Regions from separate parts of the Pantoea sp. SGAir0175 genome, predicted to be linked through region 3. Evidence: predicted binding sites of a transcription regulator. Region 3 holds the regulator's gene; each other region holds the start of a gene.

Region 1 (3,116 bases), 1.1 Mb from region 3:
GATAACTTAAGCCTGTGGCTGAGTTACAACGTCTTTGATACCTTTCACGTCGATTTCAACGCGACGGTCTGGCGCCAGGCAGTCGATCAGGGCATTGCGGCCTTTCACGCTGTCACAGGTGTTGCCAGTAACTGGGTTAGATTCACCCATGCCACGTGCAGAGATCTTGTTAGCCGGGATACCTTTAGATACCAGGTAGTCGACAACAGACTGAGCACGTTTCTCAGACAGTTTCTGGTTGTACTGGTCTGAACCGATGCGGTCGGTGAAGCCCAGAACCACAACAGAACCGTCTTTCGGATCCATTGAGCTCAGCTGGCTGTACAGCTGATCCAGAGCCTGCTGGCCTTCTGGCTTCAGGGTAGATTTGTTGAAGGTGAACAGCACGTCAGACTTCAGAGTGAAACGCTTGGTTTCAACAACCGGAGCCGGAGCTGGAGCTGGAGCAACAACTGGTGCAGCAGCTTCGTCCTGACCGAAACGGTAAGAAACGCCGACGCTCAGCATGCTGTTGTCTGGACGCGCACCAACGGTACCTGCGTCACCGATGTTGTTAACCCACTGGTAGTCCAGGCGAGTCGCCCAGTTTTTGGTCAGTGCGTATTCAACACCAACAGCAGCCAGCGGAGAAACGCCGGTGTCGTGGTTGCTGATGCGGCCGTTGTCTGGGTTGGTCTGAGTTGAATCAGCACGCCATACCATGCCGCCCAGACGGGTGTACACGTCCAGATCGTCAGCAATTGGGTAGCTCAGTTTAGCTGCCAGCTGAACGCCCTGTGCTTTGAATGCGCCATTGGTCACGTTGCCTTTGTTCGGCATACGGCCCAGCCAGTCGTAGCCCAGCTCGAAGCCCAGGTATGGGTTAGCCTGGTAGCCCAGGAAAGCACCTGCGCCCAGCTGAGATTCGTGAGTTGGACCGTCGTTGTTTTCGTAACCGTTACCGTAGTAACCAGTATCGTGATACTGAGACCAGCCCAGTTTAGCACCGGTATACCAAGTGTCATCTTTAGGAGCGGCCTGCGCTACGGTAGCGAAGCCAGCCAGTGCCACTGCAATTGCGATAGCTGTCTTTTTCATTTTGCGCCTCGTTATCATCCAAATAGGCAATGAGCAAAAAGGTTGCTCTTGGTTGTAATCCTTCGCCGGGTCTAAACGCTCGCTTATGACTCTACCGAAAAAACGGAGGTTATTGAGCACCCTGGCGAGGTAAAGTCTACAACGAGATTGGAAACTTACAAGTATGATGTGACGTCAGCGGATAAAAAAACAGGGATTTATACACACATTTTAACAAATGACATGGCAAAATTTTCGCTACCAGAAAAGAAAAATGCGGCTAAGCCATTGTCATAGCTGGCGGGAAAAGAATCAGTGGCTTAGCCGCAACTTTGTGAAAAAATAGCGTGAGAAAAATCTTAGTTTTACTTAATGAAACAAATCAGAGGGAATTTTTGCGCTGTTTGGCTGTCTGGACAGAGCAAGATCCCGCCCCTGAGGACGCATAATCAATCCCAGCGCTTCGCCTTCGGCGGCTGCCTGCTCAAGTTCCAGGCGCTCTTCATTGCTCAATTCATAAGGAATCCAGGCGAGTACCACGCTGTAGTTGCCGGTGCGCAACGCTTTCACCATGCTCTCAACCGTGCTTAAACGCTCGGATTCCGTAATATGCATACTCTTTTCCAGCGGTAATCCTGACTGCTGCATCCAGCTGCGGTTCAGTTTGTGCGCTGGCGTCAGCCACAGCTGCCAGCGTGACTGAGTGCTCAGCTGCTTGAGGACCGGCAGTAACAGCAGCGGCATGATGCCGGGCTGCTCGCTATAACGCAGTTCAGTAATACCACCCAGAGAAGGTTGCGTTAAGCCCGTCGCAGCGAAACGGTGAGCACGATCAGCAGGGCCAGAGTATTGAGTACGCATATTTTAATCACTCAGTAATGAACTGTATGAATATACAGTAATGAGTTCCTGGATAAAGATCAACCTCAATTTCTGAAAATGCCTCGCAAATTCCGCACAAGATCCGCGCGTTGCCGCTTTTATTCATTGAACAGCTAAATCGTTTTTTCTATCTTCTAACCAGATGAATCTCTGAGCTTTTTATAGGAAATTTCCCGCGCAAGGAATGAGGAAAAGGGGACGTTATGAAGATAAATAATCCGGTGGTTGAGCAGTCCAAAGCCCAGTTAGCGGCATTGGGAAAAATTGAATCGCGCACCCAGTTTGGTGGTTACGCGCTGGCGGTCGAAAAGGTGGTGTTTGCTTACATCAATGAGGATGCGCTCTATCTGCGCGCCAGCGAGGCGCTACAGCACTATGCCGCACAGCGCCCGCTGGAACCGTTGATATACCGCAAGCGCGGCATGCCGGTGACGCTCAGCTACTACAAAGTGGATAAACAGCTCTGGCAGGACGCCGATCAGCTGCTGCGCTTATCGGCCAGTTCGCTGTCTGCGGCGCGCGCCGAGGCGGCGAACAGACTTGTCTTGCTCAGGCTGAAAGATCTGCCCAATCTCAGCCTGCGCATGGAGCTGATGCTGCACAAAGTCGGGATCAATTCTGTTCGCTTGCTGTATGAAATGGGCTCGCGTCAGAGCTGGCTGAAGCTGCGGGCGGTGAATAAAGATATCGGCCTGAAAACGCTGCTGGCGCTGGAAGGCGCCATTTCCGGGCATCACCAGGCCGCTTTGCCGGCGGCGGTACGTGAAGAGTTGAGCGCCTGGTATCAGGAAACGCTCCGCCAGCACGCCGCGGCGGAGCGCCTGTTGCCTTAAGCGGCAGCGAGGGTGCGGCGCAGACGGGCAATTTCCGGCAGCAGCGCAATCAGCAGCCCCAGCTGCTGCAACACCAGCGGTGCCTGCGCCTCCTCACTGGTTTTCAGCGCGCTCAGGCGCTGCATCAGTGCCTGCTGCATCGTTTCCGCCTGCGCTTCGCTGACGCGATCGATCTGCAGCACATCCTCGACGAAGCATACCGCGTCATCTAAAAGTGTCAGCAGTTCGCCCTGCGTCAGCTGCTCCCGGTGCGCGCCCAGCGCTGAGATGTAGCTGAGAAACGAGTGGTTAAGGCACATCAGACGGAACGCATTCTCGCGCAGCGGCGGCTGTTGCTTCAGTTCG
Region 2 (3,116 bases), 1.4 Mb from region 3:
GTTCGATGGAGATCAGCAATGCCACCAGCGTGACCGGCAGTCCCATCGCCGGCAGGACGATCAGCGCGGCAAAGGTCGCGCCGCCACCGACGCCCGCCACACCGGCTGAGCTCAGCGTGACAATACCGACCAGCGTGGCGATCCATACCGGGTCAAACGGGTTGATGCCCACGGTCGGCGCTACCATCACCGCCAGCATGGTGGGATAGAGGCCGGCACAGCCGTTCTGGCCGATGGTCGCGCCAAACGAGGCCGAGAAGCTGGCGATGGATTCCGGTACGCCCAGACGACGCGTCTGTGTCTCCACGTTCAGCGGAATACTGGCGGCGCTGGAACGGCTGGTGAAGGCAAAGGTAATCACCGGCCAGACTTTACGGAAGAAGCGCAGCGGGTTGATGCCGTTGATTGACAGCAGCAGCGCGTGAACGCCAAACATGATCGCGAGGCCGAGATACGAGGCCACCACAAAGCCGCCCAGCTTGATGATGTCCTGCAGGTTGGAACCGGCAACCACTTTGGTCATCAGCGCCAGCACGCCGTACGGCGTCAGCTTCATGATCAGACGGACCAGCTTCATCACCCAGGATTGCAGGGTGTCAATCGCTACCAGCACGCGCTCGCCTTTGGCTTTGTCATCTTTCAGCAGCTGCAGCGCCGCCACGCCGAGGAACGCGGCGAAAATCACTACGCTGATGATCGACGTTGGATTGGCACCGGCCAGATCGGCAAACGGGTTTTTCGGGATAAAGGAGAGCAGCAGCTGCGGCGTACTGAGATCCGCGACTTTACCAACGTAGTTGCTCTGAATGGCGCTCAGACGCGCGGTTTCCTGCGCGCCCTGTACCAGTCCCTCGGCGCTGAGGTGGAACAGGCCGGTCACCAGCACGCCCACCAGCGCGGAAATGGCGGTGGTAAACAGCAGCACGCCGATGGTCAGCACGCTGATTTTGCCCAGCGACGAGGCGTTATGCAGCCGCGCCACGGCACTGAGGATTGAGGCAAACACCAGTGGCATGACAATCATCTGCAGCAGCTGAACATAACCGTTGCCGACGATGTTAAACCAGCCAATCGACTCTTTCACCACCGGGCTGTTTTCGCCATAAATGGCCTGCAGTGCCAGGCCAAAGATCACCCCCAGCACCAGGCCGGTCAGCACACGCTTCGACAGGCTCCAGTTCTGGTTGCCGACGCGGTTTAACGCAATCAGCAGCGCGACAAATGCCACGATATTGATGATCAGAGGAATATTCATTGTTAACTCCTGAAGGTCGCCACGCGATCGCGCCGCGTAACCGAAAATAGCAGAGGGATCCTCTGTAACTGTCGCGGCATGGTACCAGTTGGCCCTGCGGGAACAATATATCTAAATCGTCTGGGTTATAACTAAATGGAATTTAAGGCGATTATTTCAGCAATTGCTGGCAGAAGGAAAAACACATCAGCGCGTACTGCCGTTCACCAGCCGGCCAATGCCGTTCTGCAGATTGTTGAACAGCTGCTCCGGCCAGCCGTTAGCGCCAAACGACGGCATACCGGGCGGAAACCACAGCGCATAGCCCACCAGAGCGAGGCACAGCGCGCGCTCCAGTTGATTACCTTGCTGGCTGTTGAGGATAGGCAGGCGAAAGCGCCAGCGGCACGGCCACAGCAACGGCACGCCGGCGGGCGTCAGCATATCGGCGACAATGTGGCTCAGATAGCCGAGCGTCATGCCCTGCAGGACATCCGCTGGCAGGAACCAGTCAGCCGGCACGTTAATCTGAAACAGCCACAGGCTGACCGCCACCGCCAGCAGGCTATGGGTAAAGCCGCGATGGCCAAAAGCGCGGGCTATTGGCTGCGACAGCCACTTTAGCCGCTGGCCCAGCACCGATTTAGGGTGATCGATATCCGGCAGCAGGCAAGTCAGCAGCGCAGCCGGCACCAGATGCCACCAGTCGGCACTGGTCATCACCGGCGTCAGTTCGGCGCGTTTGGCAAATATCGCACTGGCGATGGCAAAAATGATATGGCCTTCGGCCGTCATGATGGAACCTGGCTGCAAAAACTGTCGATGCATCCAGTATAGGGATTTATCCAGTAAATGAGAACGGTGACGCTGTAACGAAGAGTGAATTTTTTGCTGACCCGCGCCTGAAAAAAGCGCGGGAAATTAACGGTCTGGCTTACTTCTGCACCTGGCAACCGGGCGAAACCTCAGCCAGGCGTAACGCGCGATGCACACCGATCAGTTAAACAGATGTTCCGCCCGTAGCTGCGTCAGGTTTTCCAGTTGCATATTGGCCAGTGCCCAGCGCGCATCGTGGCGATGTTCGGCGGCAGGCACCACGATGGAACGCATACGCGCGGCTTTGCTGGCGATCATGCCGTTGAACGAGTCTTCCAGCGCCACGCAGTTGAGCGGATCAACCCCCAGCTTTGCCGCAGCATCCAGATACACCTGCGGGTGCGGTTTGCTGTAAGGCAGCGCTTCAGCCGAGGCGAGGGCGCTAAAGTAGTGACGTAAATTGAACATCTCCAGCACGCGTTCCAGCATCGCCAGCGGAGAAGCCGAGGCCAGCGCAATCGCCAGTCCCTGTTGCTGACACAGCTGCAGCGCCTGCTCTACGCCAGGCAACAGCGGCCGCGTCTCTTCAACCAGCGCCAGCGCGCGGGCAATAATGCGCTGAGTGACTTCGGCCTGATCCGGCCCGTTCCACGGCAGCGCTTCGTACCACATGCGCACGGTTTGATCGATGCGCAGGCCGAGCGTATCCGGCAGCTCGTGGCGGCGGCTAATATCCACATTCAGGCTGGCAAACACCTCCAGCTCGGCGCGATCCCATAGCGGTTCAGAATCAATCAGTAAGCCATCCATATCAAAGATAGCGGCCAGCACAGGGCGACGATAGGTCATACAACAGCTCCATTGACAGTTTGCCCTACCTTAACATGGGCGGCGGCGAAAACCGACTTACGGCAGGTTACGCATTTTTCAGGAAAATTTGCTGTAGTGCAGGTAGACTTAGGGCAAAACTACTGTTTGTGAAGGGAAGACACCATGACGTATCAACAGGCTGGCCGCATCGCCATCCTCAAGCGAGTGGCTGGCTGGGTGATTTTTATTCCGGCGC
Region 3 (3,116 bases):
TGGCGCACGCGTTCGCCGCCGTGCACGTTAATGCCCTGATAGAGTCGACTCCACAGCCAGCCCATCACACGGTCAGTCACGCGGATCGCTTCGTACGAGAAATCCGCCGCCACTTCTTCCATCATTTCGATGGCGTTCTGCTGGGCTTTTTCATGCGAAATCTTCTTGCTGCGCGCTTCGTCTTCAACCGCTTTCTCAATCGCTTTGGATTGCAGCAGCTTGTTGAACAAATCCTGGCGTGCCGGCAGACGCGGGCCGACGGCTGCCAGCCGCTGGCGGGCAAAATGAATGCGCGCGACACGTGCCAGCTTCTGCGCGATCGACTGATCGGTACCGTGTTCGGTGGCCATCTGACGCAGTGAAACTGTGGGTGAGAAACGGACAAAGCTGTCGCGACCGTGCCACAGGATGGCAAAGAACTTCTGTATACCGTTAAGAATACGCAGATGTGGCGTCGGTTCGCCCTGAATTTCACGGCCTGGCGCACGGCCAAACATCACGGAAACCGGCAGCATCTGTACGTCCAGCGCCGCATTGTTGCGGTGCAGATCGAGGTAGTCATGGAACAGCTTGACCGACTCCGGGTTCGCCACGAAATAGGGGAAGACGCGCGGCCCATCGTGAATAAATACGTGGCGCGGCAGCAGGGTGCCGTCAATCTCCAGCGGCGCCAGCGGATCCGGCAGATCGTGCTTCAGGCACTGTGCGCGTAGCGTGAGCAGGTCCGCCTTTGAATCATAAGGCAAAACATACATCACCGGACGGGTCGGATCGATACCGTGTTCCGAGATCGGATCGGTCGGAATGACCTTACTTTTTACCAAAATAGAGAGTGGTAAATTCAACAATTTGTAATAGAGTTTACGCCAACCTGACATAGACAACTTGAAGCCTCTTGTTAGCAAAGCGCGGCAAGCATACCAGAAAGTGCGGCGAAGATCTGTGGCTGTGCCACCTCGCGCGCCCAGACATTGACGTCAAAAACAGTTAAGGGTTCCACAACATGGCAAATAACGTCACCGGTTTCCTGAGAATCATTAAAGCCGCCGGTTATTCCTGGCAGGGGCTGCGCGCTGCCTGGCAGCATGAAGCCGCTTTTCGCCAGGAGGCGATTGCCGCACTGGTCGCGGTTGCCATCGCCTGCTGGCTGGATGTCGATGTCATCACGCGTGTGTTGCTGATTGGCTCGGTGGTGCTGGTGGTCATTGTTGAGATCCTTAATAGTGCCATCGAAGCCGTGGTGGACCGCATCGGTCAGGAGCGCCATCCGCTGGCGGGACGCGCCAAAGACATGGGCTCGGCGGCGGTACTGCTGGCTATCTTACTGGCTCTGTTTGTCTGGATCGCGCTGCTTTGGTCGCATTTGCGATAAACATTCCACATTCATCAAGCCGCTGATTTTTCCCTCTGTTTCGGTTTTCATTTCGCCAATACCTGTATATACTCACAGCGACTGTATAAACAACCAGGGGGCGGGATGAAAGCGTTAACCAGCAGGCAGCAACAGGTCTATGACCTGATTCGCGACCATATTAATCAGACCGGCATGCCGCCAACGCGTGCTGAAATTGCTTCGCAACTGGGCTTCCGCTCGCCTAACGCTGCTGAAGAGCACCTGAAAGCGCTGGCGCGTAAAGGTGTCATTGAAATCGTCTCCGGTGCATCGCGCGGTATCCGCCTGCTGATGGAAGAAGAGGCGAGTGAAGGGCTGCCACTGATCGGTCGCGTTGCCGCCGGTGAACCGCTGCTGGCGCAGGAACATATCGAAGCCCACTATCAGGTCGACGCCAACCTGTTCAAACCCTCTGCCGATTTCCTGCTGCGCGTCAGCGGTATGTCGATGAAAGATATCGGCATTATGGACGGCGATCTGCTCGCGGTGCATAAAACACAGGAAGTGCGCAATGGCCAGGTGGTGGTTGCGCGTATTGATGATGAAGTCACGGTGAAACGCTGGAAGAAGCAGGGCGCGATTGTCCAGCTGCTGCCGGAAAACAATGATTTCCAGCCGATTGTCGTGGATACCCGTGAACAGTCGCTGACCGTGGAAGGGCTGGCCGTAGGCATCGTGCGCAACGGCGAGTGGCTCTGAAACCCGGTTGATCTCCCCCGCTGCGGCGGCGCTCGCGCGCTGTCCGCAGTCTGCTCTAATCATACTTTTGTTCCCGGCCCGTAAGGCGCTCGCTCAGGCCGACCACCGTAACCCTCGGGATGGGGCTGATGCAGCTATTTTCCTCTTCTGATAAAGCGCTGTGGCGACTGGCGTTGCCAATGATCCTCTCCAATATCACCGTGCCGCTGCTCGGCGTGGTCGATACCGCCGTGATTGGCCATCTTGATAGCCCGATCTACCTCGGCGGCGTGGCCGTAGGCACCACGGCAACCAGCTTCATCTTTATGCTGCTGCTTTTTCTGCGTATGAGCACCACCGGTTTAACCGCGCAGGCCTTCGGGGCCGGCGATAAACAGGCACTGGCGCGCGCACTGATGCAGCCGCTGCTGATCGCCCTCGCCGCCGGGTTGCTGCTGGCGCTGCTGCGTTCTCCTGCCAGTAGTCTGGCGGCAACGCTGATGGGCGGCAGCGCGGAAGTCCAGCAGCAGGCGCAGATCTTCATTGAAATCCGCTGGCTGAGCGCACCGGCTACGCTGGCTAACCTGGTGATTCTCGGCTGGCTACTGGGCGTGCAGTATGCGCGTGCGCCGATGGTTCTGCTGATTGTCGGAAACCTGGTTAACATCCTGCTCGATCTGCTGCTGGTGCTGAAACTGCACTGGGGCGTTGCCGGTGCCGCCGCCGCCACGGCGCTGGCCGAATACGTGACGCTGGCAGTGGGATTATGGATGGTGGCGCGCGTGCTGAAACTGCGCGGTATCGATTTCAAACTGCTGAAAAACAGCTGGCGCGGTGACGCGGCGCGGTTATTTCGCCTTAATCGCGACATCATGCTGCGCTCGCTCATGCTGCAGATCTGCTTCGCCTCGCTGACCCTGCTGGGTGCACGCATCGGACCGGATGTGGTTGCGGTCAATGCGGTGCTGTTGATGTTCCTGACGTTTACTGCCTATGCGCTGGACGGCTTTGCTTACGCGGTGGAAGCCTGCTCGGGTGAAGCGGT

Evidence for each region. The regulator LexA, encoded in region 3, represses DNA repair genes until DNA is damaged. The targets are predictions, from matches to a motif close to TNCTGTATGTACATACAGNA.
Region 1: the regulator LexA is predicted to act here: its motif matches at 1,938-1,957, upstream of sulA (SOS-induced cell division inhibitor SulA).
Region 2: the regulator LexA is predicted to act here: its motif matches at 2,049-2,068, upstream of C1N56_RS10985 (metal-dependent hydrolase).

The regions. Positions count from the first base shown of each region.
Region 1 covers NZ_CP028081.1:2,626,516-2,629,631, reverse strand. The annotation lists gene ompA (porin OmpA) at 7-1,077, opposite strand; gene sulA (SOS-induced cell division inhibitor SulA) at 1,426-1,917, opposite strand; gene C1N56_RS12315 (TfoX/Sxy family DNA transformation protein) at 2,142-2,771, shown strand; gene yccS (YccS family putative transporter) at 2,768-3,116, opposite strand, start outside.
Region 2 covers NZ_CP028081.1:2,373,011-2,376,126, reverse strand. The annotation lists gene C1N56_RS10990 (L-cystine transporter) at 1-1,255, opposite strand, end outside; gene C1N56_RS10985 (metal-dependent hydrolase) at 1,442-2,029, opposite strand; gene hxpB (hexitol phosphatase HxpB) at 2,231-2,899, opposite strand; gene C1N56_RS10975 (YniB family protein) at 3,044-3,116, shown strand, end outside.
Region 3 covers NZ_CP028081.1:3,734,667-3,737,782, reverse strand. The annotation lists gene plsB (glycerol-3-phosphate 1-O-acyltransferase PlsB) at 1-878, opposite strand, end outside; gene C1N56_RS17500 (diacylglycerol kinase) at 1,004-1,372, shown strand; gene lexA (transcriptional repressor LexA) at 1,478-2,092, shown strand; gene dinF (MATE family efflux transporter DinF) at 2,221-3,116, shown strand, end outside.